DNA from 4 places in the Aminobacter sp. MET-1 genome. Region 1 is predicted to be linked to each of the others. Evidence: riboswitches for the same ligand, from Rfam matches in the RefSeq annotation. Region 1 holds a riboswitch; each other region holds the start of a gene.
What was found. Region 1 has a riboswitch for cobalamin ahead of bluB (5,6-dimethylbenzimidazole synthase). Riboswitches for the same ligand answer to the same signal wherever they lie in the genome.
Positions count from the first base shown of each region.

Region 1 (7,086 bases):
GGCCAGCTGACCGGCGTGAAGTGCTGCGAGGTCGATGAGAAGCGCAAGCCGATCCCCGGAACGGATTTTGTCATCCGCGCCGATCTCGCCTTCATCGCCATCGGCTTTGCCGGCCCGATATCAGGCGGCGTGGTGAAGGAACTCGACGGCAAGCTCGAGATCAAAACCGACAGCCGCCGCTCGTCCAACGTCGTGGCCAATGACCGCGACTACAAGACCAACATCGACAAGCTCTATGTCGCCGGCGACGTGCGCCGCGGCCAGTCGCTGGTGGTCTGGGCGATCCGCGAAGGCCGCCAGGCAGCCCACGCCATCGACGAAGCCCTGATGGGCTCGACGGTGCTGCCGCGCTGAACCGCGACAATCTCCAAACACAAAAGGCGCCGAAAGGCGCCTTTTTCGTCTCCGAGGGATTTTCGGCTATCGCTTGATGGCGGTGGTGGTCTCGGTGCTCGCTGAAGCCGGCACCTTCTTGGGCGGCCAGGAGAAATCGTCGATGCGGCCGACCGGAGCCTTCGGCGCGATGCCTTCGATGACGAGCTTTTCGCCGGGCGAGTTGGGCTCGCTTTTGACGGTCGCGGCCTGCGCGCCCATCAGTTCGGTACCACCATCGAGCTCTGGATCGCCGAGCGAGACGGGTACGGTGCGGTCGATGTTTTCAGGCACCTTGAGCTCGCCTGGCGATGCCTGGGGCAGGCCGGCCGGCACAACGGCTTCATTGATGCCTGGGGTGATGCCGAGGATCTTATCCAGCGGCTTTTCGGCATAGAAGGCGAGCTTGCGCTTGCCCGCCTTGGTGACGTTGATGCCGTCGTCGGAGCGCAGGCGCACGGGCTGGCCGTTCATGTCGGGGCCGGAAGTGACGAAGGCACCGCTTTCATCGACGAAGCCGTCCCAGACATCGACGAATTCGCTGTTCGCGGCTTCTGTCGCGGCGCGGTAGACGTCGTTGAAGGCGAGCATGTCGGTGCTCATCTTGGACGATTTGAAGGCAGGCATGCCGACCCAGAGGAAGGGCACCTTGGTGTCGGACAGCGCCTTGGCCAGCGTCTCGGCGCGGCTGGTGTACTCCTTCATCCAGGCGGTGCTCATCGGCGGTTCTCTGTTGTCGCCGACACGCATCTGCTGACGGTCGTTGGAGCCGAGCATGACCACAACGACGGCAGGCTTCTCCTGCTCGATCAGTATCTTCGCCTGCTCGGGCCAGTTGTAATAGTCGTCACGCACCAGACCCGACGAACCGCTCGTCTTGTCGATGACGCGGACCTTGGCGTTCTCGCCAAAAACGGTGGTCAGGCCCTCGGCGATGCCGGCGCCGAGAAAATCGCCGATGACGAGGATGGTGCGGGCGTCCGCCGCCTTCTCGACGACAGGCACAGCCGGCTGTGCCGGCTTGGCCGGCGCACCGGCAAGCCCTTCCTGGGGCTTGCGCGGCGCTTTGCGGACCTTCTTGGGCGGCGCGGCCTGAGGCTCTTCGAAGATGTAGGGATCGACGCGCGGCTCACGGCGCGGCATGAACAGGTCGCGCAGCGACCAGCGCCGCAAGATGCCGTCCTGTGCGAAGGCGGGGGTAGGGGCTGCGACAGGGATGGCGGTCATGGCGACCGCCACCGCAAGCAGTGGCATCGTCAGGCGCAGAACGGCTTTTTTCGAGCGACGCGACGATGCCAAACGCAACCTCCGGTGGCTATTTCTTTCGCAGCCATTTGAGCACTTCCATGCTCGGATGGCCGTCCTCCGTCAAGCCCAGCTGTGCCTGAAACGCCTTGATTGCGGAGCGCGAGCCCTCGCCGATCTTGCCGTCGGCCTTGCCGTCATAATAGCCGTGAGCCGACAGGCGCTTCTGCAACTCCTGCTTCTCTTCGAAGCTGAGCTTGGTGAAGGGCCGTTTCCAGTCCTGGACAAGACCACCATAGCCGGCGATTTCGTCGGCAAGAAGGCCCACGGCCAGCGCGTATTTGTCGGCGTTGTTGTAGCGCTTGATGACCTGGAAGTTCTTGGTCATCAGGAAGGCGGGACCGCCGCGGCCGTCGGGCACCTTGAGGGTGGCGACATCGGAGCCGCGCTTAAAGGCCTTGCCGTTGGCGCGCTCGACGCCGAGTTCCGCCCACTTGTCGAGCGTCATCGAGCCCGACGGGAACTTTCGGCCCTCGGGCAGCACGACCTCGTAGCCCCAGGTCTTACCGCCTTGCCAGCCGTTCTTCTTGAGCAGATTGGCAGCGGTGGCTAGCGCATCCGGCACCGAGTTCCAGATGTCGCGCTTGCCGTTGCCGTCGGCGTCGACTGCGTAGGCCTGGTAGCTGGTCGGGATGAACTGGGTGTGGCCCATCGCGCCGGCCCACGAGCCCATCAGATGGCTCTCGTCAATGTCGCCACGCTGCAGGATCTTCAGCGCCGCGATCAACTGGGTGCGGGCATATTTCGAGCGGCGCTCGTCGCCATAGGCAAGGGTCGCCAGCGAGCGCACGACATTGCGCATCACCTTGTCGTTCTTGAGAATCTCGCCGTAGTTCGATTCCATCGACCAGATGGCGAGCAGCACGTAGCGGTCGACGCCGTAGCTGGCCTCGATGCGGTCGAGCCACGGCTTCCACTTGCGCGCCATGGCGCGGCCGACCTCGATGGACTGGTCGTGGACGCGGTTGTCGAAATAGTCCCACACGGGTGCGGTGAATTCGGGCTGGAAGCGCGCTTTTTCAAGCACTTCCAGGTCGGCCGAGGTGACGCCTCGGAACGCACGGTTATAGGTCGACGCTGAAATGCCGTTGTCGGCGGCGACGGCGCGGAAGCCAGCGACCCAGCGTTCGAAGCCGGCCTCGGCCGAAGCCTTGCCCGCAGGCAGCAGCAGCGCGAGCGACAGGCCGGCGATCGTGGCAAATCCTGCCAGGCTTCTGGCGGTCTTGCGAAGGGGCATTCTTTCCTCCTGGAAGAGTTCGGAAAGTCGATTCATCGCCGATGCCGGTTATCAATCAGTTTACCATAGTCCCCCTGGGGACCTAAAAGCCGTGGGTCGGATTGTCCCCCGAAGGCCCAACACAATCAAGATCGCGTGATCTCGGCCTTGCTCGTGCCACCCCATTGTGCCAACGCGTTCAGTATTCTTCAATTCAGGCATGAGAATGTTGTGCCCGATATCGATTTTTCTCTTTCGGACGACCGCGCAATGAAAAGAGTTCGCAAGGCAGTATTTCCCGTCGCAGGCCTGGGCACCCGCTTTCTGCCGGCCACCAAGTCTATCCCCAAGGAGATGCTGACGGTCGTCGACCGTCCCGTCATCCAGTATGTCGTCGACGAAGCCCGCGAAGCGGGCATCGAGCACTTCATCTTCGTCACCGGCCGCAACAAAGCGGTCATCGAAGATCATTTCGACGTCCAGTTCGAGCTCTACGATACGCTTGCCCAGCGCGGCAAAAGCGATCAGCTGGAGCGGCTGCAGAAGCTGCAGCCGGCGCCGGGCCAGACGTCGTTCACCCGCCAGCAGGTGCCGCTCGGCCTCGGCCATGCTGTATGGTGCGCGCGTGAACTGGTCGGCGACGAGCCTTTCGCGCTTCTCCTTCCCGACATGATCATGCAGTCGGAAAAGAGCTGCATGCGCGAGATGGTCGAGCTTTATGCCGAGACCGGCAACAACATCATCGCCGTGCAGGAATGCGACCCGGCCGAGACGCACAAATATGGCATCGTCGGCAAGGGAAAGGCCGTTCATACCGGTTTTGCCATCGACGGCATGGTTGAGAAGCCGAAGCAGGGAACGGCACCGTCGAACCTGTTCATCAACGGCCGCTACATTCTGCAGCCGCAGATCTTCGAACTGCTGGCCAAGCAGGAGCGCGGCGCCGGCGACGAGATCCAGCTGACCGATGCCATGCTGAAGCTCGAGAAGTCGCAGCCCTTTTATGGCTATCACTATCGCGGCCGGACCTTCGACTGCGGCTCGCCGGAAGGTTTTGTCGAGGCCAATGTGGCATTTGCCCTGGCGCGCTCCGACATCAGCGGCCGCATGGCCGAAGTGATCGAAGGGCTTCTGGGCGAGGTGAAACCCAGCCGCTGAGCCCCGTCAATGTCGCCCGCGCGTCATTTTCGGGCGCGCGGCGCGGTGGCCAAGGGCCCGCAAGGCCTGTAGAACACTCCCGCCAGGTGCCCGCTCATGCGGGAGAATCGGGAACACGGTGAAACTCCGTGGCGTGCCCATCGCTGTAAGAGGGACCGTATCGGCAAAAGCCACTGTCCGGCAGGATGGGAAGGTGCTGAAAGCGGGATGAACTCGAAGCCAGAAGACCGGCCCGGCAGAGATGGTCCACCGCATGGACAGGCGGACGGACGCCGTTTCTATCGCAAGGGGACACGCGATGCCGGCCGCCCATGTTCAAACCGCCTGCGGCTCGTTCGATGCCGCGGCGCAGGACGCCGTCTACAAGGCCATCTTCACCCGTCGCGACGTGCGCAGCCATTTCCTGCCCGATCCGATAGACGACGTGGTCATGGCGCGCCTTTTGATGGCGGCGCATCACGCGCCATCGGTCGGCTTCATGCAGCCATGGAACTTCATCATCATCCGCGATGCCAAGCGCCGGGCGCTGGTGCGCGACCTGTTTTTCGCGGCGCGCGGGCAGGAGCTGCCGCATATTGTCGAGGAGAAGCAGGCGCTCTATCGCAAGCTCAAGCTCGAAGGCATCTGCGAGGCGCCGCTCAACCTGGTCGTGACCTGCGATCGGGGACGCTCGGCCAACTCGCCGCTGGGGCGCTGGCACAATCCGGAAATGGATCTCTACAGCACTGTTTGCGCGGTGCAGAACCTCTGGCTGGCGGCGCGTGCCGAAGGCATCGGCATCGGCTGGGTCAGTATCCTCGACCGTGACGCACTGAAGGCATTGCTGGCGATCCCCGAACATGTCGTGCCGGTGGCCTATCTCTGCGTTGGCCGCGTCAGCGAATTCGCCGCGCGCCCAGATCTCGAGCGCCATGGCTGGGGCAACCGGCTGCCGTTGGCCGAGCTTGTCATGAGCGAAGTGTTTGCCGGCGAGGGGGAGCAGGGGGTGAAGGAGGCGGTGGCAGGATTGGGATGAGCGGGGCGGCGGGCGTTCTTGCGCTGCCGGGTGCTCGTTTTGGGGGCTCGCAGCTCCGGCCGTTCTGGACCGTCCCGACAACTTTGCCGGCCACGGCATGGATCCGCGACACTCTCCGCTCGCTACGTCGAGGATGACGAACTGCGGGATGTGCAGGCGACACCAGTCGAAGCCGGCACGCTGAGACCCTAGCGCTGAACTTTCACGCCGACGAAGACGCTGTTGGTGGTGCTGTCGCGGTTGGAGAGCGTGCTGCTGAAGGTCTCGTGGCGCAGGCGTCCGGTGAGGCCGGTGTAGCGGTTGAGCCACCAGGTGAGGCCCGCCTCGGCACTGAGGGACAGATCATGGTCGGTTGAACCGGCGTAATCGCGCCAGCCGATGCCGGCGGCGGCGAAGCCGGTGAGGTTGGCGCGCATCTGGCGCTCGACGCCGAGACGCGCCGCATAGAGTACTGAGCCGCTTTCGCCTGCCGACGTCGAACCTTCCAGCGAGGTGGTGCCGTTGAGGGTGACGATGGTGCCGCGCATCGGCGACCACCGGAGATCTGCGGCGACGGAGGCGGCGGAGATGCTGCCCAGCCTGCCGTCGTCAAAGGTCTGGCCGACCCAGCCGGCGGAAATCTCGCCGCCGAATTTCTCGCCCATGTCGATCTCGACGCCTGCAAGGGCGGCAAACTGATTTGCCGAACGCTCGAAACCGGCGGTGTCGAACCTCAGGTCGTAGATGCGACGGCCGAACTGGATTTCGCCGAACGGGGTCAGCGCCGGCGACACCTCGTAGCCGATGCGCAGCCTGCCATTGTAGAGGGTCGAGTTCCTGTCCTTCTGCGACAGCGTGCCGCCGCCCGACAGAGCGGCGTCGCCATAGCTTTCCTTGACGGCTTCGCCCGATATGCCGAAGCGCAGCTTGCCGACGTCCTTTTCCAGGCCGAGCGAGCCGTTGAAGGTCTGCAGGGTGGGGCGCTCGGCGGTGCCGATGATGACGACGGGCGAGGTCGCCGATTCCGGGCGGACATTGTAGCCGAGGCGGGCAAGTGCGCGCATGCCTTCGGCAAGATCGAGCTGGAGGCGGCCGTCGATGCCGCCGGTGACGTCCTTGACCTCCTGCCCGGACACCGACTTGCGAAAGTTGCCATAGGCATCGACGGTGGCCGAATGGCTGTCCCAGTCGGACGCCGCATTCAGGCGGAGCGTGGTTTCAGACAGGATCGCCGACTTTCCATCCGAACTCGAATCGGCGTTGGAGGTCGCGGTGACGCCCTGTTCCAGGCTTGGCTTGAGCACGAAGGTGCCGAAGCGGATGCCCGTCGGGTCGTAGGGATTGAGCTCGGGCTGCGGCTTGCGGCCTTCGATCGCTGCCTGGCGCGCGGATTCGGGGCCGTTGTCCTCGCTGCCTTCGAAATCCACCGTCTGCTGGCGCACGGTGCCGGTGGTGGTTTCATCCTGCTCGGGGGCAGGGGTCTTCTTCGGCGCGTTCGCCGGCTGTTGCCGGCCGGCGAGCTGCTCGCGCCGCGCCTTGGCCCGGTCGCGTGCCGTGGTCGGCGGCAGCGCCTGCAAGGGGCCCGCGTCGTTGGCGAAGGCATCGTCGGCATTTGGCGGTTCACTGAACAGGCTGGCCGAGGCGTTGGCCGGCTTGTCGGGCACCGCGCCGGGACTGGCCGGCTGGTAGTCCTCGGCTTGGTTCTGCGTGTCGGCGTCCGTTGCCTGGTCCTGCGATGCGTCAGCGGGACGCTTGCGCTTCAGAGGCTTGCCCTGGTCGTCGGTGACCGCGCCGCGCAGCCCGGCATCCTGGGCGTGGACCGGCCCGGCGCACAGCACCGCTGCCACACTTGCCGTTGCCAGCAAGGCGCAGATGCGCGCACCCAAGAGGTGCCCCCTATGCTCCGGCCTGACCCGTGCCATCGTACCCACTGCTTCGCCGGCGCGAACTGCGCCGTGCTTAGCAACTGGTAAATGGCCATGGTTAATGGAGTGTTGAACTGGCCCGCCCGGAAGGGAGGCCGAGGGGCAATATTGATGGA
Region 1 is NZ_JAMSHL010000007.1:70,816-77,901, forward strand. It holds gene NDO48_RS12190 (glutamate synthase subunit beta) at 1-354, shown strand, start outside; gene NDO48_RS12195 (DUF459 domain-containing protein) at 421-1,671, opposite strand; gene NDO48_RS12200 (lytic murein transglycosylase) at 1,688-2,914, opposite strand; gene galU (UTP--glucose-1-phosphate uridylyltransferase GalU) at 3,164-4,051, shown strand; cobalamin riboswitch at 4,119-4,302, shown strand; gene bluB (5,6-dimethylbenzimidazole synthase) at 4,350-5,066, shown strand; gene NDO48_RS12215 (outer membrane beta-barrel protein) at 5,255-6,931, opposite strand.

Region 2 (7,086 bases), on a different contig from region 1:
ATGAGAACCTCTTCCGGCATGCCGACATAGGCGCCCCAATAGACATCGAGATCGCCGTCGGCTTGCCGCAACGTCTTCTCGGCATTGAGCATGATGACCACGCTGTCGGCATTGTTGGGAAAACCTTCGCCCATGCTACGCCCGGTCGAGATCAGGATCGAGCGCCCGATGTCGCACAAGGCGACTTTGTGCTGGGCCGCCAGCGCCTGAATGCTGCTGATGCCGGGAAGGACCTCATAGTCGAGTTCGAAATCACCGCGGTCCTTGAGGCGATCGAGGATGCGCATGGTGCTGTCGTAGAGGGTCGGATCGCCCCAGACCAGGAATGCCCCGGTCTGCGACGCGTCCAGTTCCTCCATGACCAGCTTGCCGTATGTCGCCTCGACCTCTTCATGCCAGTCGGACACCAGCTGCTCGTAGTCGTCGCCGGCGCGCCGTTCGGGTGTCTTGAACTCTACGGTTCGGAAGGGGCGGTCCCGCACGTGACGCTCAAGGATCTCACGCCGGACACGGGCAAGCTCCTGCTTGCCGATGCCCTTGTTCGGGATGAAAAACACATCGACCTTGTTCATGGCGTTCACCGCCTGAACGGTGACGAAGTCGGGATTGCCCGCACCGATGCCGATGATCAGCACCTTCCTTCTCATTGGAGCCTCCCGGAAATGTGGGAGACCGCCAGTTCCCGACCGAGTTCGATAAACAGCTCTTTCAAGCGGTTGGGGCCGGGATGCGGGCCGCGATAGCCGTCAAGACGACGGATCTCCATGTTGACCGCAGCTGTCAGGTCGCTGCCGTCAGGCTGCGCCATCAACCAGGCTATCAGGACCTCCTCGGGTTGCGGAAGCGGTTTTGCGGTCCGTGCCGTTTGCCGGCGTCCGAGCGTCAGTCCCATGCCAGCGCTCCGCCGTTCTGGTATTCGATGACGCGGGTCTCGAAGAAGTTCTTTTCCTTCTTGAGATCCATGGCCTCCGACATCCACGGGAACGGATTGTCGGTTTCAGCGAAGACCGGCGCGAGACCGAGCTGGGCGCAGCGGCGGTTGGCGATGAAGTGCATGTACTGCTCGCAGAGCGCAGCATTGAGCCCAAGGAAGCCGCGAGGCATCGTGTCTCGCCCATAGGCTGCCTCGAGGTCTGCCGCATCCTTGACCATGCTGCGGACTTCCTCCTGGAAGGCGCGGGTCCACAGATGCGGGTTCTCCAGCTTGATCTGGTTGATCACGTCGATGCCGAAGTTGAGGTGGATGCTCTCGTCGCGCAGTATGTACTGGTACTGTTCGGCGATGCCGACCATCTTGTTGCGGCGGCCGAGCGACAGGATCTGGGCGAAGCCCGTGTAGAACCACATGCCCTCGAAGATGACGTAGAAGGCGACGAGATCGCGTAGGAATGCCTGGTCGGATTCCGGCGTGCCGGTCCTGAACTCGGGATCATCAAGCGACTGCGTGTGTTTCAGGGCCCATGCGGCCTTGTCGGTGATCGACGTTACCTCGCGGTACATGTTGAACAGCTCGCCCTCATCCAGGGAGAGGCTTTCGACGATGTACTGGAAGGTGTGGGTGTGGATCGCTTCCTCGAAGGCCTGGCGCAGCAGGTACTGGCGGCATTCGGGGTTGGTGAGGTGGCGGTAGATCGCCAGGACGATGTTGTTGGCGACCAGTGACTCCGATGCGGCGAAGAAGCCCAGATTGCGCTTGATCATGCGCCGCTCGTCCTCGGTCAGTCCGTCCTTGGACTTCCACAAGGCGATATCGGCCTGCATCGACACTTCGGTCGGCATCCAGTGATTGTTGCAGCCTGAGAGGTATTTTTCCCAGGCCCAGCGATATTTCAGCGGCAGCAGCTGGTTCACATCCGCACGGGCATTGATCATGCGCTTGTCGTCGACCGACACGCGCGCGCCGCCACGTTCGATCACGCCAAGCCCAGTGGCTTCGGCCGATGGAGCCGCGTCGGGTTGCTGTGGCAGGAGGGCGGCCTTTGTGGTTGCCTTTGGTTCGGACCAGTCAAGCATTCTTCTATCCTCTCGTTTGTCCGGGCCGATCACTGGCAGGCTTCGCAGGTGGGGTCGTCGATTGGGCAGGCCTTGCCCCAAGCCGCATTCGTATCGATCTCGATAGGCGTGGCAGCGACGCTGGCCGAGACGGCATTGAGCTTGCCGTCGGTGCCCTTGAGCGTCGACTTCTCGACATGCGTGGCCGAACGCGAGCGCAGATAGTAGGTCGTCTTCAGCCCCTTGCGCCAAGCCAGGCGATAGAGATCATCAAGCTTCTTGCCGCTGGGATTGGCGATGTAGAGGTTCAGCGACTGAGCCTGGTCGATCCACTTCTGGCGGCGGGAGGCTGCCTCGATCAACCAGCTTGGCTCGATCTCGAAGGCGGTGGCATAAAGTGCCTTGAGATCGTCGGGCACGCGGTCGATCTGGCCGACCGAGCCGTCAAAATATTTGAGATCGGACACCATGACTTCGTCCCACAGACCTCGGACCTTGAGGTCGTGGAAGAGCTGGGCGTTCACGACGGTGAAGTCACCGGACATGTTCGATTTGACGAACAGGTTCTGGTAACCCGGCTCGATCGACTGCGACACGCCACAGATGTTGGAGATCGTCGCAGTCGGCGCGATCGCCATGGTGTTCGAGTTGCGCATCCCGGTCTTCTTGACGCGCTTGCGCAGGGCCTCCCAGTCGAGTGTGCAGGATGCATCCATCTCCACGCTTGGGCGTGCCTCCTCCAGCAGACGGATGGAATCGACGGGCAGGATGCCCTTCGACCACAGCGAACCTTCGAAAGTCGGATAGCTGCCTCGCTCGGCGGCAAGATCCACCGAGGCCGAGATGGCGTGGTAGCTGATCGCTTCCATGCTCTGGTCGGCGAAGGCGATGGCAGCATTGGAAGCGTATGGGATGCGCAGCGCCTGCAAGGCATCCTGGAAGCCCATCAGGCCGAGGCCCACGGGGCGATGCCGGAGGTTCGAGCGGCGCGCCTCGGGGATGGTGTAGAAGTTGATGTCGATGACATTGTCGAGCATGCGCATGGCCGTGCTGACGGTCTTGGCCAGGCGTTCGAGGTCAAGGCCCTTGTCTGTCACGTGGTTGGCGAGGTTGACCGAGCCGAGATTGCAGACCGCGACCTCGTCCTTCGACGTGTTGAGCGTGATTTCGGTGCAGAGGTTCGACGAATGCACCACGCCGACATGGCCCTGTGGCGAGCGGATGTTGCAGGGATCCTTGAACGTCACCCAGGGATGCCCTGTCTCGAACAGCATGGTCAGGATCCTGCGCCACAGATCGACGGCACGAACCTTGCGGTGAACCTTGATGCCGCCGCTTGCCGCCTTGGCCTCATAGGCTTCGTAGGCCGTGCGGAACGGTTTGCCGTAGAGGTCGTGCAGGTCGGCGGTCTCGTCCGGCGAGAACAGCGTCCATTCCGCATCCGCCTCGACGCGCTCCATGAACAGGTCGGGCACCCACTTGGCGGTGTTCATGTCATGGGTGCGGCGACGGTCGTCGCCTGTGTTCTTCCTGAGGTCGAGGAACTCCTCGATGTCGATGTGCCAGGTCTCCAGATAGGCGCAGACCGCACCCTTGCGCTTGCCGCCCTGGTTGACGGCGATGGCCGTGTCGTTGGCAACCTTGAGGAAGGGCACGACGCCCTGGCTCTCGCCATTGGTGCCTTTGATGTGGGCGCCGAGGCCGCGCACCGGGGTCCAGTCATTGCCGAGTCCGCCGGAATATTTGGCGAGCAGGGCGTTGTCCTTGATGCCCTTGAAAATCGCGTCGAGATCGTCGCCGATGGTGGTGAGGAAGCAGGACGACAGCTGAGGCCTGAGCGTGCCCGAGTTGAACAGGGTAGGGGTCGAGGCCATGAAGTCGAAGGAGGACAGAAGGTCGTAGAATTCGATTGCCTTGGCATCGCGGTCGATCTCCCTGATCGCCAGCCCCATGGCGACGCGCATGAAGAAAGCCTGCGGCAGCTCGATACGCTTGCCCCTGGTGTACAGGAAGTAGCGGTCGTAAAGCGTCTGCAGGCCCAGGTACTGGAACAGCAGGTCACGCTCGGGCTTGAGGGCTGCGCCCAGCCGGACGAGATCGAAACGGCCGAGCTCAGGGTCGATCAGATGGGCCTCGATGCCGGCGGCCACGAACTCACCGAAGTAGGAGGGATAGCGCTCGGCCATCTGGTCCTGCGTAGCCTGCTCGGGGCGGCCGGACACGAAGCTCAGCGCCTCGCGCCGCAGGCGATCCAGCAGCAGCCGCGCCGAGACGAAGGCGTAGTTCGGTTCCTGCTCGACCAGAGTGCGCGCTGCGAGGATCGGTGCCAGCGACAGTTCGTCCAGCGTGATGCCATCATAGAGATTGCGCCGAGCCTCGGTGAGAATGGGCGCTGCCGCTACCGCCTCCAGTCCCTGGCAGGCGTCCTCGACGATGTGCGACAGCCTGATATCGTCGAGCGGGGTAAGAGTTCCGTCGTCGAGCCGGACCTGAAGCGAGGGAGAGGGCAGCGCCGCGATCTCCTTCTCGGCCTGCCGCTCCTTGGCGCGCTCTTCTCGATAGAGCACATAGGCGCGGGCCACCTTGTGATGACCGCCGCGCATCAATGCGAGCTCTACCTGATCCTGCACGTCCTCGATGTGGAAGGTGCGGCCTTCGCCGACCCGGCGCGCCAGCGCAGTCGACACCTGCTCGGTGAGTTCCTCTACCACGTCATGGACACGGCGCGATCCGGCGGCAACCGAGCCTTCGACTGCAAGAAAGGCCTTGGTCAGCGCCACGGTGATCTTGGTCGGATCGAAGGGCGTGACTCCGCCATTGCGGCGGATGACGCGATAGGCAGGTTCTGCCACCGTCGTGTCTTTTCTAGGATTGGAAACAGGGATCGCAGCGATCCCGTTGGAGGTCTGTGTCGAAGTCGCCGGCATCTCTATCCCCGTGGCGTTGCGGACGGGGCTTGCCGGGAACGCTGCTGGACGCAAAATGCCATCGGCCATGCGACTGCAAGCGCACCGCCGGGACACCCCGCCCGAGGTTCGATCAATCCGTCACGGCAGGTCTCCTGGCTCGCAGGTCATTACTTACGTCGGCCTTCCCGATGCGATCGCATCAGTGGCGTTATTCGACGCAAGCTCACTGCTTACAGTTGCGGGGGCAGCGTCGGCATTCCCTTTCGAGGCACCGACTTCCCTCTTAGCTCCCGGGCCGAAATCGACTCGGAAGAACCACGACTTGTATATTTAGTGGTCAAATAACGGGGATGGTCAATATGTGGGTGCTGAGGAATTCGTGGATGATGCTCAACGCAATGTCCATCTGGACCGAGAAACGTCCATTGAGCTGGACAAGCAGGCCCCCACGGGGCAACTGGCGCGACCTCTTTGTCGATCGCTTGCCCGGCTACTCTGTTGAACAGGAGCCATGAATCGGCGCTGTCATCTGTGATGTTTGGGGTGTTGTGAAGAGGCTGCAGCTAAAGGTATGCACGACGCCCCTATGCGTTGACCTCGCTGCAGGGCCCCGATGCGCCTGTTATCGGGTAGTTCCGAGCGGCGAAATCGAGATGCCCCTCTGGCTGATCTTTGAGAAAACCTGCGACAATTCGAAGATTTTCAGATCGCAATTCCCGGATGTTCGCGCTACGGAAGGCCTATGGGGTATGGGGTCTTCATTCACAGGTCGGATTCGATCTACGACGATAGTCCGGCGGAGCGCTATCAATTTCCTTCGCAGTACTTCGGCAGAGTTCAAGCCTGCGTCGGTGACTGGATCATTTATTATGAACCTCGCAAGGTGGCTGACACCAAAGGGTATTTTGCTGTTGCCAGGGTCCAGCAGGTCATAAACGATCCAAGTGTTCCAGGTATGTTCTTGGCGATCATCGAGCCTGGCAGCTATCTCGATTTCGCGAGACCGGTGCCGTTCTCCAATGACGCGGGCGTGATTGAGCGCGGTCTCTTGAACGATGCCGGCGCTATCTCGGGGCGAGCGCAATCTGCTGTTCGAGCACTGTCACCGAGCGACTTCGGTCGGATCGTCAGCCTCGGATTGGATCAGGCGGAGCCACTACTTCCGCGCAATGACCCCGAATTGCCTGTCGACGGCTTCGCGGAGGAGCAGACGCCGTTCGTTTTCGAAGAAGCCCGGGAGCGGACGTCATTTCTCAGTTCGCGCATCGTGCGCGATCGCGTTTTCCGGCAGGTGGTGTTGCGCGCCTATGACGAGCGCTGTGCGGTCACCGGACTAAAACTCATCAACGGCGGGGGACGCGCTGAGGTCGAAGCTGCGCATATCCGACCGGTGGAAGCCAGCGGTCCCGATGTCGTGAGCAATGGCATTGCGCTATCCGGCACTGCGCACTGGATGTTTGACAGAGGGCTCATCAGCCTGTCGGATGAGCTTGAGATCCTGATTTCCCGACAAGCGAACGACGCCGATGGCATTCGCGGGATTATCAATCGTACCGGGCGAGCGCTTGTGCCGATGCGCGGGTCGGATCGGCCTCATCCGCACTTTCTGCGATGGCACAGAGAAAACTGCTTCAAGCACTGAGCGTACGAGTAACCGCTCTGTGCCTTGCGCATCGATATCCGCCGCGCTAGCTGACGATAGAGTCTGTGGTTGTTGCCTGCTGGCATTTTTTGATTGGGAAGGACGTCTTCGTGAAAGCACGTGTGAAATGGGTCGAGGATCGCACCTTCGTCGGCGAGTCCGGCAGCGGACATAAGCTGGTTCTCGGCACCTCGCATGGCACGGAAGGCCGGACGCCGGGCCCGAGCCCGATGGAACTGGTGCTGCTCGGCACTGGCGGCTGCTCGGCCTATGACGTCGTCCATATCCTTGAAAAAGGCCGCGAGGCGGTCGAGGACGTGGTGGTGGAAATGGATGCCGACCGCGCCGAGACCGAGCCCAAGGTCTTCACCAAGATCCACATGCACTACATCGTCAAGGGCAAGAAGCTGTCGTCCGACAAGGTCAAGCGCGCCATCGAGCTGTCGGTCGAGAAGTACTGCTCGGCTTCGGCGATGATGGCCAAGACGGCCGAAATCACCCATGATTTCGAGGTCATCGACACCTCGAACTGAGCGATTGCCG
Region 2 is NZ_JAMSHL010000008.1:53,829-60,914, forward strand. It holds gene cobF (precorrin-6A synthase (deacetylating)) at 1-647, opposite strand, end outside; gene NDO48_RS13425 (hypothetical protein) at 644-892, opposite strand; gene NDO48_RS13430 (ribonucleotide-diphosphate reductase subunit beta) at 883-2,013, opposite strand; gene NDO48_RS13435 (ribonucleoside-diphosphate reductase subunit alpha) at 2,043-4,919, opposite strand; cobalamin riboswitch at 5,026-5,236, opposite strand; gene NDO48_RS13440 (HNH endonuclease) at 5,644-6,543, shown strand; gene NDO48_RS13445 (OsmC family protein) at 6,654-7,076, shown strand.
Region 2: another riboswitch for cobalamin. It lies ahead of NDO48_RS13435 (ribonucleoside-diphosphate reductase subunit alpha); the one in region 1 lies ahead of bluB (5,6-dimethylbenzimidazole synthase).

Region 3 (7,086 bases), on a different contig from region 1:
GTGATGGTCGAGGACGCCTTCATGGGATCAGGCGGTCGTCGCGAGGCCAATGCCCAGGATATCCGCTCGGCGCTGCGCGTCTACTGGACGGCTGATTCCATCCTCGTCGGCACCATCGGCCTGGTCGGCTTCGCCATCTGGCTCTGACGCGGCGAAAGCTAGAACTCGATCCCCTTCTGCGCCTTCACGCCGGCCGCGAAGTGGTGCTTGGTCGCCCCCATCTCGGTGACGAGATCGGCAGCCTCGACCAGCGCAGGCTTAGCGTTACGGCCAGTCACGACCACATGCAGGCCTTCGCGCCGGTTCTTGAGAGTCGCGACAACCGTTTCCAGATCGAGATAATCGTAGCGCAGCGCGATGTTGAGTTCGTCGAGCACGACAAGCGAAATGCTTGGATCGGCCAAAAGCTCCTGCGCCTTCACCCAGGCGGCTTCGGCGGCGGCAATGTCGCGCTTGATGTCCTGCGTCTCCCAGGTGAAGCCCTCACCCATCGTGTGCCAGACGACGCGGTCGCCGAAGGCGGCAAACGCGTCCTGCTCGCCCGAATGCCAGGCGCCCTTGATGAACTGAACCACACCGACGCGGTGGCCATAGCCCAACATGCGCAGCGCCAGCCCGAAGGCGGCGGTCGACTTGCCCTTGCCGGGACCGGTGTTGACGATCAACAGCCCCTTCTCGACGATGGTCTTGGCGGCGACCTCGGCATCCTGCACGGCTTTGCGCTTGGCCATCTTGGCCTTGTGGCGCTCGGCTTCCTGCTCGTCGATCGTCTTCATCATTTCACCTTCATCGGCAGGCCGGCGACCAAAAACAGCACCTCGTCGGCAACAGCCGCCACCTTCTGATTGAGCCTGCCGGCATCGTCGCGGAAACGGCGGGCCAGCGCATTGTCGGGCACGATGCCGAGCCCGACCTCGTTCGACACCACAAACCACGGCCCGCGCGGACGCGACAACGTTTCGATAAGCGCCGCGCATTCGGTAGCGACATCGTGCTCCGCCAGCATGTGATTGGTGAGCCAGAGTGTCAGGCAGTCGACGAGCACAGGCGCGCCGTCAGGCAGACCGGCGAGTGCGCCCACCAGATCGAGCGGCGCGTCGATCGTTTGCCAGCCGTCACCACGGCGCCCCACATGAATGGAGATGCGCTCGCGCATCTCGTCATCATAGGCCTGCGCCGTGGCGATATACGTCCACGGCGCAGGAAACTGCGTGATGAGCCGCTCGGCATGCGCGCTCTTGCCGGAGCGCGCGCCGCCGAGCAGGAATGTCAGCGTCTCAGGCAAGGCGACCGTTCAGCGCCTGCGGCTGCTCGCCCATGAAACGGCTGCGCACGAAGCCGGCGACAGCGCCCAGAACCACCCAGAACACCAGGTTGGAGATGGTGACGGCGACGACGAAGCTGTGGTGCAGATCGGCCGGGATCGGCGAGTCGTGGCTTTCGGGCTGCGGTGCGCCGATGACGTGCGGTGCAACGATCAGCGCCACGCCGAGGATCGCCAGCGGCAACGATTTCCTGAAGGCGATCAGTGCAAGGCCTGCAGCGGTGGCGACGACCGTGGAAATCCACCAGATCTGGCGCGAGACAAGATCGGCTGCGGGCATCGCCGGCAGTTCTGGCGGCAGGCCGAGGCCGGGTGCCAGGGTGAACACGGCAAAGCCGGCAAAACCCCAGAAGACACCCTGGCGCCAGTTGGCGATGCCACCGGCGAACTCTGAAACGGCGACCAGGATCAGGCCGAAGGCGATACCGCTGATGATGTTGGCGAGTGCCGAATAGGCAAAGCGCTCGAAGCCGTCGGCAGGCGCCCACGCTTCTTCCTCGGCCGGGGCCTGTGCGACGACAGCAGGCGCAGTCGACTGCGCGGTAGTGGCAGGCGCTGTCGCCTCGGTGCCTTGAGCGGGTGTAGCGGCATGATCGTGGCCGCCAGCGTTCTCATAGGTCTCCGCCTTGAAGATCAGCGGGTCGGTTGAATAGGTCTGGAGCGCGGCCAGGATCACGCCGGCCAATAGGCCGCTGATCGCCGCGATGAACACGACGTTGCGAAAGACAGACATGGTTGGATTGCCTTCGTTAGTGGCAGGGGAAGGCCATCGAGTGGCGATAGTCGTGGGCAGCGTTGTGCACCACTTCCATATGCGAGAACCCGAGGAAGCCAACAACGAAGATGCCAAGCAGCGCGGCCATCGCCAGCTGCATTGCGCGCGACTGGGAGGAAACGCCAGTGCCGAGTGCGGAAGTAACCGTGTTCATTTCAATGTCCTTTCACCCTCCACCCGAGGGCATAGAATAAAGTCTTCGTCGCCGGCAGGTCTCCTGGCTTGCGGATCGACACCCTTCCCCGCCTTCCCGAAGCAAGCTTCAGTGGCCTTTGGGGAGAGCTAACCGCACACAGTTGCGGGGGCAGCCGCGGCTTTGGGCAAAAACTCCCTCACCGCATTCCCTCTTGATTCCAAAAACTGGAACCGACGACGGCTGCGACTATAGAAACAAAAGCATGGGGCGGCAAACCAAATTCCGACGCCGCAGCGCTCGAATGCGGCGTTCCTGCGATCAGGCACGCGCAGCGATTCGTTCCGCCACCAGATGCTGCAGCCGCCACAGATGCCGGTCGTGGATCGAACGCTGTTCCAGGTTCTTGACCACATTGTAGAGATAGTCGGCCGCCGAGCCCCAATGACCGCACGTCGTGGCCAGCCGATTCACAACCTCGTCTTCGCCGAGCGCCCCGGCATAGGCATGGCCTTCGCGGTTGATGACGAAGGCAAGTGCGGTCAGCGGACCTTGATCGGTGGCCAGCGTCAGCCAGCGCGGCTTGTAGGTCGAGGGTTTCAGCGTCATCTCGCGACGGAAGAGCTTGTCGAGTTGCTCGCGCCGGTCGCCATCCATCAGCCGCAGCGCCACACCCTTGCACTGGCCGCCGCGATCCATGCCCATCATCAGCCCGGGCTCGGCTTTTGTCGCGCGCCAGCGGGTCATGTTGATGCAGAACGAACGATGCCAGCCACGCGCCAGCGCCACCCTCTCCTCGGCATGCTCGACCTCGGGTTTCCAGATCAGCGAGCCATAGGCGAACAGCCACAGCGGCCCCTCCTCGGGATTGGCCGCCAGCGTCTCGTCGATCATTCGCGCATAATCGGCGTCGTCGAGATGCTGGGCGTCGGGATCGGGACCGGCATCCGCCACCTCGCGGTGGCAGCGCGCCACCAGCTCCTCGGTCAACGACATCACGCGACCGTTCATTGCCGACATCCCCGAACCCTGTGCATGACGTTGGCTAGTCCCTCTGTTGCCGCGCTTCAACCATGATAGTGCTGCATGGGCGGCGAAACACCCGAAAGCCGAAGCGAATGGCCATGACGATGCAACCGACCACCGACCAAGTTCAAGCCCAAACGCCACGCGTCCAGGTGATCGACATCGCCCGTGGTGCAGCGCTCATCGCCATGGCCATCTACCATTTCGCCTGGGATCTCGAGTTCTTCGGCTATGCCGATCCCGGCATGACCGCCTTCGGCGGCTGGAAGCTGTTCGCCCGCTCGATCGCCTCGAGCTTCCTCTTCCTCGTTGGCGTAAGCCTGGTGCTCGCCCACGCCAAGGGCATCCGCTGGCGCGGCTTCTGGAAACGGCTTGCGATGGTGGTTGCCGCCGCCGCCGTCATCACCGGCGCGACATGGTATGCCATGCCGGATACCTTCATCTTTTTCGGCATCCTGCACCAGATCGCCTTTGCCAGCGTCGTCGGCCTTGTTTTCCTACGCCTGCCGCCGCTGCTGACGCTCGTCGCCGCAGCCTTGGTGATCGTTGCCCCCAGCTATCTGCGCAACGACGTCTTCAACCATCCTGCCCTGCTTTGGGTCGGCCTCAACACCGTCGCTCCCCGCTCCAACGACTTCGTGCCTGTCTTCCCATGGTTTGGCGCGGTGCTGGCAGGCATGGGCCTGGCTGGACTGGCGTTGAAAGCAGGCCTGTTCGAAAGGCTGGCGCGGCTCAAGCCCGGCATCTGGTCGAAGCCGCTCGGCTTCTTCGGCCGCCACAGCCTTGCCTTCTACCTCATCCACCAGCCGGTGCTGATCTCGCTGGTCTGGGCCTGGGCGCAGTTCTTCCCCGCCCCTGTCGAAACCCGCGAAGTCGGCTTCCTCAAGTCGTGTCAGGTCTCTTGCCAACAGAGCCGCGACACCGAATTCTGCTCGCGCTACTGTGTGTGCATGCTCGACGAGTTGCAGAAGGACGATTCGCTCGATCGCCTCTATGCATCGGACAAGAGCCCCGAACTGAAGGCGCATGTCGGCGACACCGCCGCCATGTGCTCCGCCAGTACGGACAGCCAGACACCCGTGGGAGGAGCGCAATGACCGACATCAAGGCAGCCCCTAGCCGAGTGCCGTGGCCGCCGATCATCTACCTGCTGGCGATTGCCATCGCCATCGTGCTCACCCTGCTCTATCCCTTGCCCTGGATCACCGAGCCGATCTCGGACCTGCTCTTCGCCGCCGGCTGGCTGGTGATACTGGGCGTCGTCGCCATCGAGGTTTCGGCAATACGCGCCTTGAGGCGCGGCAACACCACCATCAGGCCGGACAAGGCTTCGGACCACCTGGTGATGGATGGCCCGTTCTCCTTCACCCGCAACCCGATCTACTTTGGCAACACGTTGCTGTTGATCGGCATCGGCATGGTCAGCGGCAGCCTGTGGTTCATCGCCCTGGCGCTGATAGCCGCTTTCGCTACGCAAAAACTGGCCATCGAGCGCGAGGAGAAGCACCTCCAGTCCCGCTTCGGCAAGAAATACATCGACTACACCAAACGCGTTCGCCGCTGGATATAGCAAGGCCGGCCGGCTTTCCAAAAAGCAAGAGCAGGCAATGGATTACGGCTGAACTCAGATTCAGCTTGCGAGCAGAGGGCGATTGGCGATCCTGACTCAGGTCGTGACGCCGAGTTCCACCAGGCGCTCGACGCAGGACTCCTCTGCCTGGTCCAGTTCGGCCAGCGTCTCCTCGAGATCGCGGCGCTTCTGGCGCAGGTCCTCGCGCTTCTCCTCGATGCGCTTGATCATAAGCTTCAGCTGACCGACCTCCCCCGGGGGCTCCCGGTACATCTGGATGATCTCTCGGATCTCGTTGATGGAAAAACCGAGCCGCTTGCCACGCATGATCTGGCGAATGAGGTGCCGGTCCGACGGCTTGAACAGGCGCGTCCGGCCACGCCTCACCGGCTGGATCAGCCCCTCGTCTTCGTAAAAGCGCAAAGTCCGCGTCGAGATGTCGAATTCGCGGGTCAGTTCGGTGATCGAGTAATATTCCCGCATCTGTGCTCCACCCGACGGGGCGATGTCGCGCCGCCTCAAGGACTGCCGGGCTTCGGCCATGCCGGTAATGCCGGGCGACCAGGCGGCCGCGCAGCCGAAATTGCTACAAGTCCGCAAGGAGTCTCGCACGCGACTTACGTAAAAGTCAATTCGGAACGGCCTTTAGCCGGCGCCTGCACCAAGATGTAGCCACCATGTGGCAAAGCTCAGGAAGGCAAGGAAGCCGATCACGTCGGTGATCATCGTCGTGAAGATCGACGACGAGATCGCCGGGTCGGCACCGAGCTTGTCAAGCAGCAGCGGGATCAGGATGCCGCCGAGCGCGGCCGCCAGCATGTTGACGATCATCGCAGCAGCGATGACGAAGCCAAGGTCGGGATTGTGGAACCAGAAGCCGGCGACCAGCCCCAGAAGCGTGGCGATGATGGTGCCGTTGAGCAGTCCGACCATGACCTCGCGGCGAATGACGCGGCCGGCATTGTAGATGTCGAGATCGCGCGTCGCCAGCGCCCGCACGGTCACCGTCATCGTCTGGGTGCCGGCGTTGCCGCCGAGCGAGGCGACGATCGGCATCAGCGCCGCCAGCGCCACCATCTCTTCGATCGTCGCGCCGAACATGCTGATGACGGAAGCCGAAATGAAGGCCGTGCACAAATTGACGAACAGCCACGGCACGCGCGACTTCGAAATGGATGCGACCGTGTCCGACAGCTCTTCGTCGCCGACGCCGCCCATGCGCAGAAGATCTTCTTCGGCCTCCTGCTGAATGACGTCGACCACGTCGTCGATGGTCAGCACGCCCACCAATCGCTCGTTCTCATCGACGACGGCGGCGGACAGAAGATCGTACTGCTCGAACTCGCGCGCCGCCTCCTCCTGGTCCATTGTCGCCGGGATCGCGTGGCGGGTCTCGTGCATGATCTCGTCGATCTTTACCGCCCGCTTGGTGCGCAGGATCTGGTCCAGGTCGACCGCCCCAAGCAGCTTGAAGGTCGGATCGATGACGAAAACCTGGCTGAAACGCTCCGGCAGGTCCTTGTCGTCGCGCAGATAGTCGATGGTCTGGCCGATGGTCCAGAACGGCGGCACCGCGACGAATTCCGTCTGCATGCGCCGGCCGGCCGATTCTTCCGGGTAATCCAGCGAGCGCCGAAGCCTGATGCGCTCGGTGAAGGGCAGTTGCGCCAGGATCTCGTTCTGATCCTCGGCGTCGAGATCTTCCAGAATGTAGACGGCGTCGTCGGAATCCAGTTCCTGCACCGCCTGGGCGATCTGCTCGTTGGGCAGGTTGTCGACGATGTCGAGGCGGATCGCCTCGTCGACTTCGGTCAGCGCCGAGAAGTCGAAGTCCGACCCCATGAGCTCGACCAGCGCCAGGCGCTGTTCGGGCAGCAAGGCTTCGAGCAGGTCGCCGAGTTCGGACTGGTGAAGCCCGGCGACGTCACGCTTCAGCGTGAGCGTGTCACGGTCGGCGATCGCCGCGCCGATATGCGCCAGGAACGAGGCAAGGATAACCCCGTCCTCGCCGTAGATTTCGGCGGAGGCATCTGCGGCGGCGGCGCCGTGCATATGATCTTGCTGGGCTTCCATCGGCGCTTCCCGCGAGCGGATTTTCGGGATTCGAAACGCCTTACCCCTAGCCCGCAAACTGCCGAAACATCAAATGAAATGCGCCCCGGGGCGAACATGCGGCACAGGCATTTTTCGCCTGTCTCAATCAGGCCACATGCTCGGTTGCGCAGTGGCCATGGTCGGCCAGAACCTCGATGATGCGG
Region 3 is NZ_JAMSHL010000005.1:58,653-65,738, reverse strand. It holds gene cbiB (adenosylcobinamide-phosphate synthase CbiB) at 1-147, shown strand, start outside; gene cobO (cob(I)yrinic acid a,c-diamide adenosyltransferase) at 159-776, opposite strand; gene cobU (bifunctional adenosylcobinamide kinase/adenosylcobinamide-phosphate guanylyltransferase) at 776-1,285, opposite strand; gene NDO48_RS08975 (CbtA family protein) at 1,278-2,057, opposite strand; gene NDO48_RS08970 (CbtB domain-containing protein) at 2,074-2,253, opposite strand; cobalamin riboswitch at 2,289-2,485, opposite strand; gene NDO48_RS08965 (gamma-glutamylcyclotransferase) at 2,554-3,243, opposite strand; gene NDO48_RS08960 (DUF1624 domain-containing protein) at 3,357-4,355, shown strand; gene NDO48_RS08955 (methyltransferase family protein) at 4,352-4,828, shown strand; gene NDO48_RS08950 (MerR family transcriptional regulator) at 4,925-5,311, opposite strand; gene mgtE (magnesium transporter) at 5,474-6,901, opposite strand; gene NDO48_RS08940 (MerR family transcriptional regulator) at 7,029-7,086, opposite strand, start outside.
Region 3: another riboswitch for cobalamin. It lies ahead of NDO48_RS08970 (CbtB domain-containing protein); the one in region 1 lies ahead of bluB (5,6-dimethylbenzimidazole synthase).

Region 4 (7,086 bases), on a different contig from region 1:
ATCAGGTTTCCGATGTCGAGCATCGCCAGAACCAGGATCGGCCCGGTCAGGTTCAGGGCGATGTGGCCGGTCAGGATTTTCCAGGTCGGTGTTCCCAGGCATCGTGCGGCCGACACATATCCCTCCTGCGCCAGCTGAAGTGTGAAGCCACGGATGATGCGGGCATAGGCCGGCCACGCGACGACCGAAATGGCGATGGTGAGCGGTACCATGCCGCCGCCCATGAGCGCGGCGACGGCGATCGCCAGCACCAGCCGTGGGAAGGCGAGCAGCACATCGATGATCTTGGTCAGGACGAGGTCGACCACGCCTCCGAAATAGCCGGCCACGATGCCGACAGTGACCCCGATCGACATGACAATCAGCACGGCAATGGCCGCCACCGTCAGCGAGGTGCGGCCGCCGTGGAGAAGCCGCGTGAAGACGTCGCGACCGAAATCGTCCGTTCCAAGCCAGTTGACGGCATTCGGTGGCACGAGGACCTGCTTGAAGTCGGTGTCGACAGGGCTCAGGCCGGAGATGAGAGGTGCGGCGAGCACTGCGGCCAGCATTGCAACGACAATGGCCAGCAAAAGCATGCCGACCGGGTCGCGGCGCAGGCCGCTCGCAAAGCGGTGCAGAACGCGGTCAGACATTGCCGTGCTCTTCGATGCGGACCCGCGGATCCATGAAGCGGTAAAGAATGTCGACGGCGAAATTGATGATCACGAACAGGCTCGCCATCAGCAGCGTGAAACCCTGGATGACGGGATAGTCGCGGCCGCCGATCGCCTCGACCATGTATCGACCGACTCCGGGCCAGGCAAAGACCGTCTCGATCACGGCGGTGCCGCCGAGCAGGCCGCCGGCGACAAGCGAGGCAGCGGTGATCACCGGTATGAGCGCCGGCCGCAGGGCGTGACGGAAGAGCAACGTGCGCCGCTTCATGCCCTTTGCTTCGGCCATCAGCATGTAGGGCTGCGACAGGGTGTCGAGCAGGCTGGCGCGAAGAAGCCGTGAGGTCGCCGCGGCGATGCCGACGCCGAGCGTGACGGCAGGCAGAATGATGCTTTCCGGCCGCCTGCCGCCCATGGCCGGCAGCCAGCCCAGCGTGATGGCGAAGAGATAGATGAGCAGGACCCCAAGAAAGAAACTCGGCAGGGACTCTCCGACCAGGCTCAGCACCCGGGTCACGTGATCGGTGGTGCGCCCGGCATAGAGGCCGCCGAGGATTCCACTTGGAATGGCGATGACGAACATCACCACAAGTGCGGCACCTCCGAGTTTCAGCGTTGCTGGAAGGCGAGCCGTCAGCTCGTAGGCAATGGGCTGGCGACTGCGCAGCGAGGTTCCGAGATTGCCCGTTGCCACGCGTCCGAGCCACGTCACATATTGCTGCGGCAGAGGGGCGTTCAGGCCCATCTGGTCGCGCAGCTCATCGATATCGCGCTGGGTGATCTGTGCGGAATCGAGGCCGGGCTCGACCATGGTCAGCAGCACCGCCGTGGCCGGATCGCCCGGGATAAACCGCAGCATCAGGAAGACGACCACGGTTATCCCGAACAGGACCGAAAGCCCGGCCAGGGCGCGTCGGAGCGCGTAGCCGAGCATTCGTCACTCCGCCGCGATGTACATCGACGGCGTGATGTCGCGCGGACGCTCGACGTCGACGCCTGCGACGCGCCTGTTGTGCGCGATGCCGATCAGTTCGGCGTTGGCGACGTAGATCAGCGCGGTGTCGGCCAACACTTTTTCCTGGATCTGCCTTGCCAGCGCAAAGCGAGCGTCGGTGTCGGCTTCGGTGCGCAGCTGGTCGATGAGCGCGTCGACCTCAGGGTTCGCGTAGCGTTGCCAGTTCTGCACGGCGTCCGAACGGTAGAAGCTGGAGAGCTGGCCGTTGAGGTCGCCTGTGGCTGTGCCGCACGAGCAGTAGGTCGCGATGTCGAATGCCCCGTCGAGCATGATCTGGTTGGAGGCCGTCGGCTCGACGACGTGAAGCTTGGCGGAAACGCCGATCTTGCGCCACTGCGCCTCAAGAGCGATGGCGACGGTCTGCCACCAGCCATAGGTCAACACGGTGAATTCGAGCTTCTTGCCGTCACGCTCGCGGATGCCGTCTGCGCCAGGCTTCCAGCCGAGTTCGTCCAGCAGCGCCCTTGCGCGGTCAGGGTCGGTGACCTGCTTCGTCTCGATCGCGTAGGGCAGGCCGGTGGGAAAGTGCCCGGTCGAGTGCGTCGCAAATGGCGCCATCACGCCGTCGACGATCTCGTTGCGATCGGTGCCGAGGCTGAGTGCTTCCCGCAGCTTCACATCCTGAAGCAGAGGGTTGCGGTAGTTCATCCAGATGTTCCAGTTGCTCGCGTTGACGACAGGGAACTTGTAGTCTTTGGAGCGGACATAGGCGCGGCGCTGCTCGAACTGGACGTTGGCATCCATGTCGGCCTCGCCCGACTGCATGGCCAGATAGCGGGTCTGCGGATCGACGACGAAACGGGCTTCGAGCCGCTGGAGCTTGGGCTGCTCGCCCCAGTAGCCCTCGAACGGCTTGGCCACCACGAGCTCGCCGGGGACAAACTCGGCAGGCTTGAAGTAGCCGGAGAGGTCGGCCTCCAGCGCGTATCGATCGCCGAGTTCTTCGGCGCGCGCGGCGTTGTGCACAGCGATCGTGACCGTCTTGAACAGGAATGCCGGGTCCGGCCTCTCGGTGCGGATTTCAAGCGTGGTTGGACCCACGGCCTTGAACGTCGCGCCACGCAGGATCGAGGCCGCGCGGGTGTTCTTGGCCTGGTGTCGCTCGAAGGATGCCTGGACGGCCGCCGCATCGACGGGCGCGCCGCTCCAGAACCTGGCGTTCGGCTGCAACTCGATCCGCCACAAAGTCGGTTCAACCCGCTCCCAGCTTTTGGCGAGCGCCGGGATGAGGTTTGCGCCGTCGAGCGTGGCATGAACCAGCGGCTCGGCGAAGCCGTTGTTGATGATCCGCTGGGCATCGATGTTGATGGGGTCGAGCGAGCGCGGCATGTTTGCCGTAACGAGCCGCAAGACCTGCTCGTCCGCAGGCGCCGCTTCCTGGGCGAAAGCAGGCAAGGCGAAGGTCGACCAGGCGGCGGCAAGCGCGGCCAATGCAGTCCGCGAAAGATAGTTCATCTTACTCTCCTGTAGATGTGGAATTCTTGGGCACGAGACGCAGCCGCTGTTTGCGGCCCGTCGGCTGGTAGGCGAAATCTTCGACGACCCGGCCGCCGAGCAGGTGTTCCTCGACGATACGGTCGACCGCCGTCTCAGTGACGCCGCCGTAATAGGTGCCTTCGGGAAAGACCTGGAGCACGGGCGCGAGATTGCAGGGCCCGAGGCATGTCGCCTTGGCGGTCATCGTGCCGTCGCCGGTCGTGCGCAGCTTGCGGTTTTCCTGCACATTGCGCAGGTGGCCCCAAATCGCGTGTGCGCCGGCCGCGTTGCAGGCGCCGCCTTCGCAGACAAGGACCCGTCGCTTCTGCGCCGGCACCAGCGATCCTTCCAGCTTCACGGGATCGTCGGTTGGAATTGCAGGCTCGGCAGAAGCACCGTTGATGAGAGCCCCGAGCAAGGGCTCGAAATGGAGGCTCTGGGCGATATCGCGGGATATCCGGATCGGCGGCCACGCACCTGGATGTTCGGACTGCCAGCGCTTCAGCGAGCGTGTGATCCAGTTGAGGAATCCTGGCTCCAGCGGAAGAACCAGCGGCACTACGATGATGGTTTCATAAGGCCCGCCGCGCAATGACAGGAGCGCGTCGCGCAGCGAGGGCTGACCCTGCTCGGAATAGCAGGCAACCGCCGTAGCTACCCCCTGTAACAATGCAGCCATTGCCCCCATGCGTTGCATTTCGGCATGCGGAGCCGCTGCAAATGCCGACTTTGCGACCAGCAATACGGCCCGCCCGGACGCCACTTTGCCCGGCTTGAGTTTGGAGTTCGAAAAAGGAAAATCTGTTTCCAACGAAAAAATCCCCGACCTGATGCGAGCGGGGATATGGAAACGTGGCCGCGCAGACATGCCAGAGGCAGCCGCGACAGCGCGCGCTCCTGTGGCACACCCCGACCACGGAACCTAAGCAGTCAGGCAGGTCTCCTGGCTCGCGGTTCATCGCTGTTTCGCCTGTCTTCCCAGCACCGAAGTGCCAGTGACGTCGTTGGCGTAACAACTCGCCGCTTACAGTTGCGGGTCAGCTCCGGTTTCGCACCGGATTCCCTCTTAGCTGTCACGTCGGCGCAGGCCGTCGCGACAGAACCTTGACGGGCGCAACCTATCGCTATCGACCTTCAAGTCAATCCCCGTTCGTCAGCCATTTGCCGGAAGACCCAAAAAGCAGATTAGCTATATTGTGAGCACGAACATGCCATGGCTGGCTGTTCTTCTTGGTGTGACGTCATTCGACTTGCGCACGGCATAGTCAGCGTCAGCAGCTTGTTGTCGGCACCTGCCGGACGTCTGTTTGTGGCGCGAGCAAGAGCTTTCACCTCCTGGCGGAGAACAGGAATTGGCTAGCCTGCCAATGCCAGTTTGCCGTAGCGGCTGACCTCGGTCTCAATCTCGGAGATCAGGCTTTCGAGGGCAGGGTTCCTCGTCTTTTTCGCCCGTCGCACCACGTAGACAAGCTGCGGGGGCGCGGGAAGGCTGTTGTCGAGGATCTCCATGTCCGGACGCAGATGGCGGTCACTCAGGAGTGCGACGCCCAGTCCCGCATTGACCGCAGCGACGATGCCTGCGGCGCTTGAGCATTCGAACACGGTTTCCAGCTCCGCCCCGCCATCCTGTCCAATGTCGATTGCCCAGCGTCGGTAGAAACAGTCGCCGTCGAAGGACAGGAACGGGATCGGTCCTTCAGGATCCAGCAGCAGTTCGCGGGATTTGACCCAGTGCAGGTTTTCGCGAAACAGCACCAGGTCGGTCGGTCGCACCTCATGGGCGAAAACCTGCACGATGGCCACATCCATCTCGCCGCGCTCGAGCATCGCGCGCAGAACCAGGCTCATTCGAACCTTTGTTCTCACCGCGACATGGGGATGCTGGCGCCGGAAGCGCCCGAGGATGCGCGACAGGTCCGAGCATGTGGTGTCCTCGGTGAGACCCAGCAGGATCCGGCCGGCCAGATCCGACCTGGCGAAGGTGATCAGCGCCTCGTCGTGCAGGTCGAGGATCTTTGCGGCGTAGTCGAGCAGCGCCGTTCCTTCTGAGGTAAACATGCCGCCGCCGGGCCGTCTGTCCAGCAACTGGCAGCCAAGGCTCGTTTCCATGCGCTTGATCTTGTGGCTCACGGCCGATTGCGTCAGGCCGAGCGCCTCGGCAGCCCGGGTGACGCCGCCGTGGAGCCTGATCGCCCGAAGCGCGCGCAGCGCGTCGATGTCCAGTCGCCTCGCATTGATCTCGTTCATTCCGGGCCTCGACGCCAATCCACTTCTGACGGGGATTACATTCGTCTTCGGACGGTATTTTTGCAAGAAACGATTACCGTTCGGCAATGAATGTCATCGCCTGATCGAAATTTGTCATGTGCGCGCCATCAAGGGAACGGCTAACCCGGGATGATATCCATCTGGGCTTCCCATGACCGATCTTTCCCTGTCTTCCACGGACCCGACACGGTCCCGCTTTCTCTGGCCCCTGATGGCAACGCTGCTGGTGATCGGCTGGAGTTCGGGGTTCGTCGGCGTCCGCTATGCCAGCGAACAGGCGAGCGTGGCCGTGCTGCTGTTCTGGCGCACGCTGCTGTCGGGGGTGCTGCTGCTGCCGTTTGCCCTGGCTTTCGGGCCGAGGATGCGTCTGCGCGCCGTGATGTCCCAGGTCGGGTTCGGCGTCATGGCCGTTTTCATCTATCTGGGCGGTTTTGCGGTGGCGATCGAGCAGCGCGTGCCGACCGGGCTGGTCGCGCTGATCTCCGATCTCGTGCCTTTGGCGATCGCGGTCATGGCTCAACCGCTCCTGGGCGAGCGGCTTACCGGACGGCAGTGGCTGGGCACCGCCATCGCCGTTGCGGGCGTGCTGATCGTGTCCTTCGACAGCTTGAGTTTCGGCACCGCTCCCTTGTGGGCCTACGGCTTGACCATCGCTTCGATGATGGTGTTCGCCTTTGCGTCGGTTCTGCGCAGGGGGCGCGAAACGCTGAACATGCCGGTGCACCAAAGCCTGTGCATCCACACGCTGACAGGCGCTGTGCTGTTCGGCATCTGCGCGCTCGCCCAAGGAGAGATCGCCCCGCCCATGACGCGCGAGTTCGCCATCGGCATGGTCTGGCTCGTGCTGATCTCTACCTTTGCCGCCTATTCGGTGTATTACACCATGCTGCGCATGTTCCCGGTGGCGAAGGTCAGCGCGGCCATCTATCTGAGCCCGCCGGTGACGATGCTGTGGGCCTGGGCGCTGTTTGCAGAACCGCTGACCCCGGCCATGTTTCTGGGGCTGGCTGTGACGCTGGTGGGGGTGTGGCTGACCTCGCGCGGATAAATCAGGTCGTTGCCGCGGCGCGGATCGTGTTGCCGTCCTCGTCGCTCCGGGTGGTGACGCGGGCTGCCGGCCATCAGACCTTCAGAGGCGAGGGGGCCGCCACCAGCTGGCCGCTTCCGAAGCTTGAACGCCTGAAGCTGCCGGACCGCATCCGGCCTGCCAGCTGCCCCGCGCCCTGAGGACCGGTCATGACTTGCGGGCGGTGAGGCGCTCCAGCGCGTCGACGATCAGGTCGCAGAATTTGGCATGGTCGAGCTGCATCGCGACCGTGTGGCGGAAGTTGACCTGCTCGCTGGCGGTGCCGCCGAAATGGCGCATGCCGCCCATTTTCTCGAAGTTGCAGACGGTCATGCCCTTTGTCCACCGGCCGGCGGTTTCGACGCGGATGTCCGCTTTTTCGGTGGTGAAGACGGAGGCGTCGATCATGGCGGCGACGCAACAGGCATCATGGACGGCAGGATATTCGATCTGCAGGAGGCCGCCATGCGTGGTGGCAATGAACGCCCAGATATCGAGGATGAACTTGCTGATGGGGCCGCCGACGGCGCGCACCCTGTCTTGAAGCTGCGGGGTGGCCAGCGCCTGGTGGGTGAGGTCGAGCCCGACCATGGTGACGTCCCAGT
Region 4 is NZ_JAMSHL010000003.1:9,035-16,120, reverse strand. It holds gene NDO48_RS05035 (dipeptide/oligopeptide/nickel ABC transporter permease/ATP-binding protein) at 1-635, opposite strand, end outside; gene nikB (nickel ABC transporter permease) at 628-1,590, opposite strand; gene NDO48_RS05025 (ABC transporter substrate-binding protein) at 1,594-3,126, opposite strand; gene NDO48_RS05020 ((2Fe-2S) ferredoxin domain-containing protein) at 3,128-3,826, opposite strand; cobalamin riboswitch at 4,063-4,269, opposite strand; gene NDO48_RS05015 (LysR family transcriptional regulator) at 4,504-5,394, opposite strand; gene NDO48_RS05010 (DMT family transporter) at 5,567-6,463, shown strand; partial or broken gene NDO48_RS05005 (nucleoside hydrolase) at 6,650-7,086, opposite strand, start outside.
Region 4: another riboswitch for cobalamin. It lies ahead of NDO48_RS05020 ((2Fe-2S) ferredoxin domain-containing protein); the one in region 1 lies ahead of bluB (5,6-dimethylbenzimidazole synthase).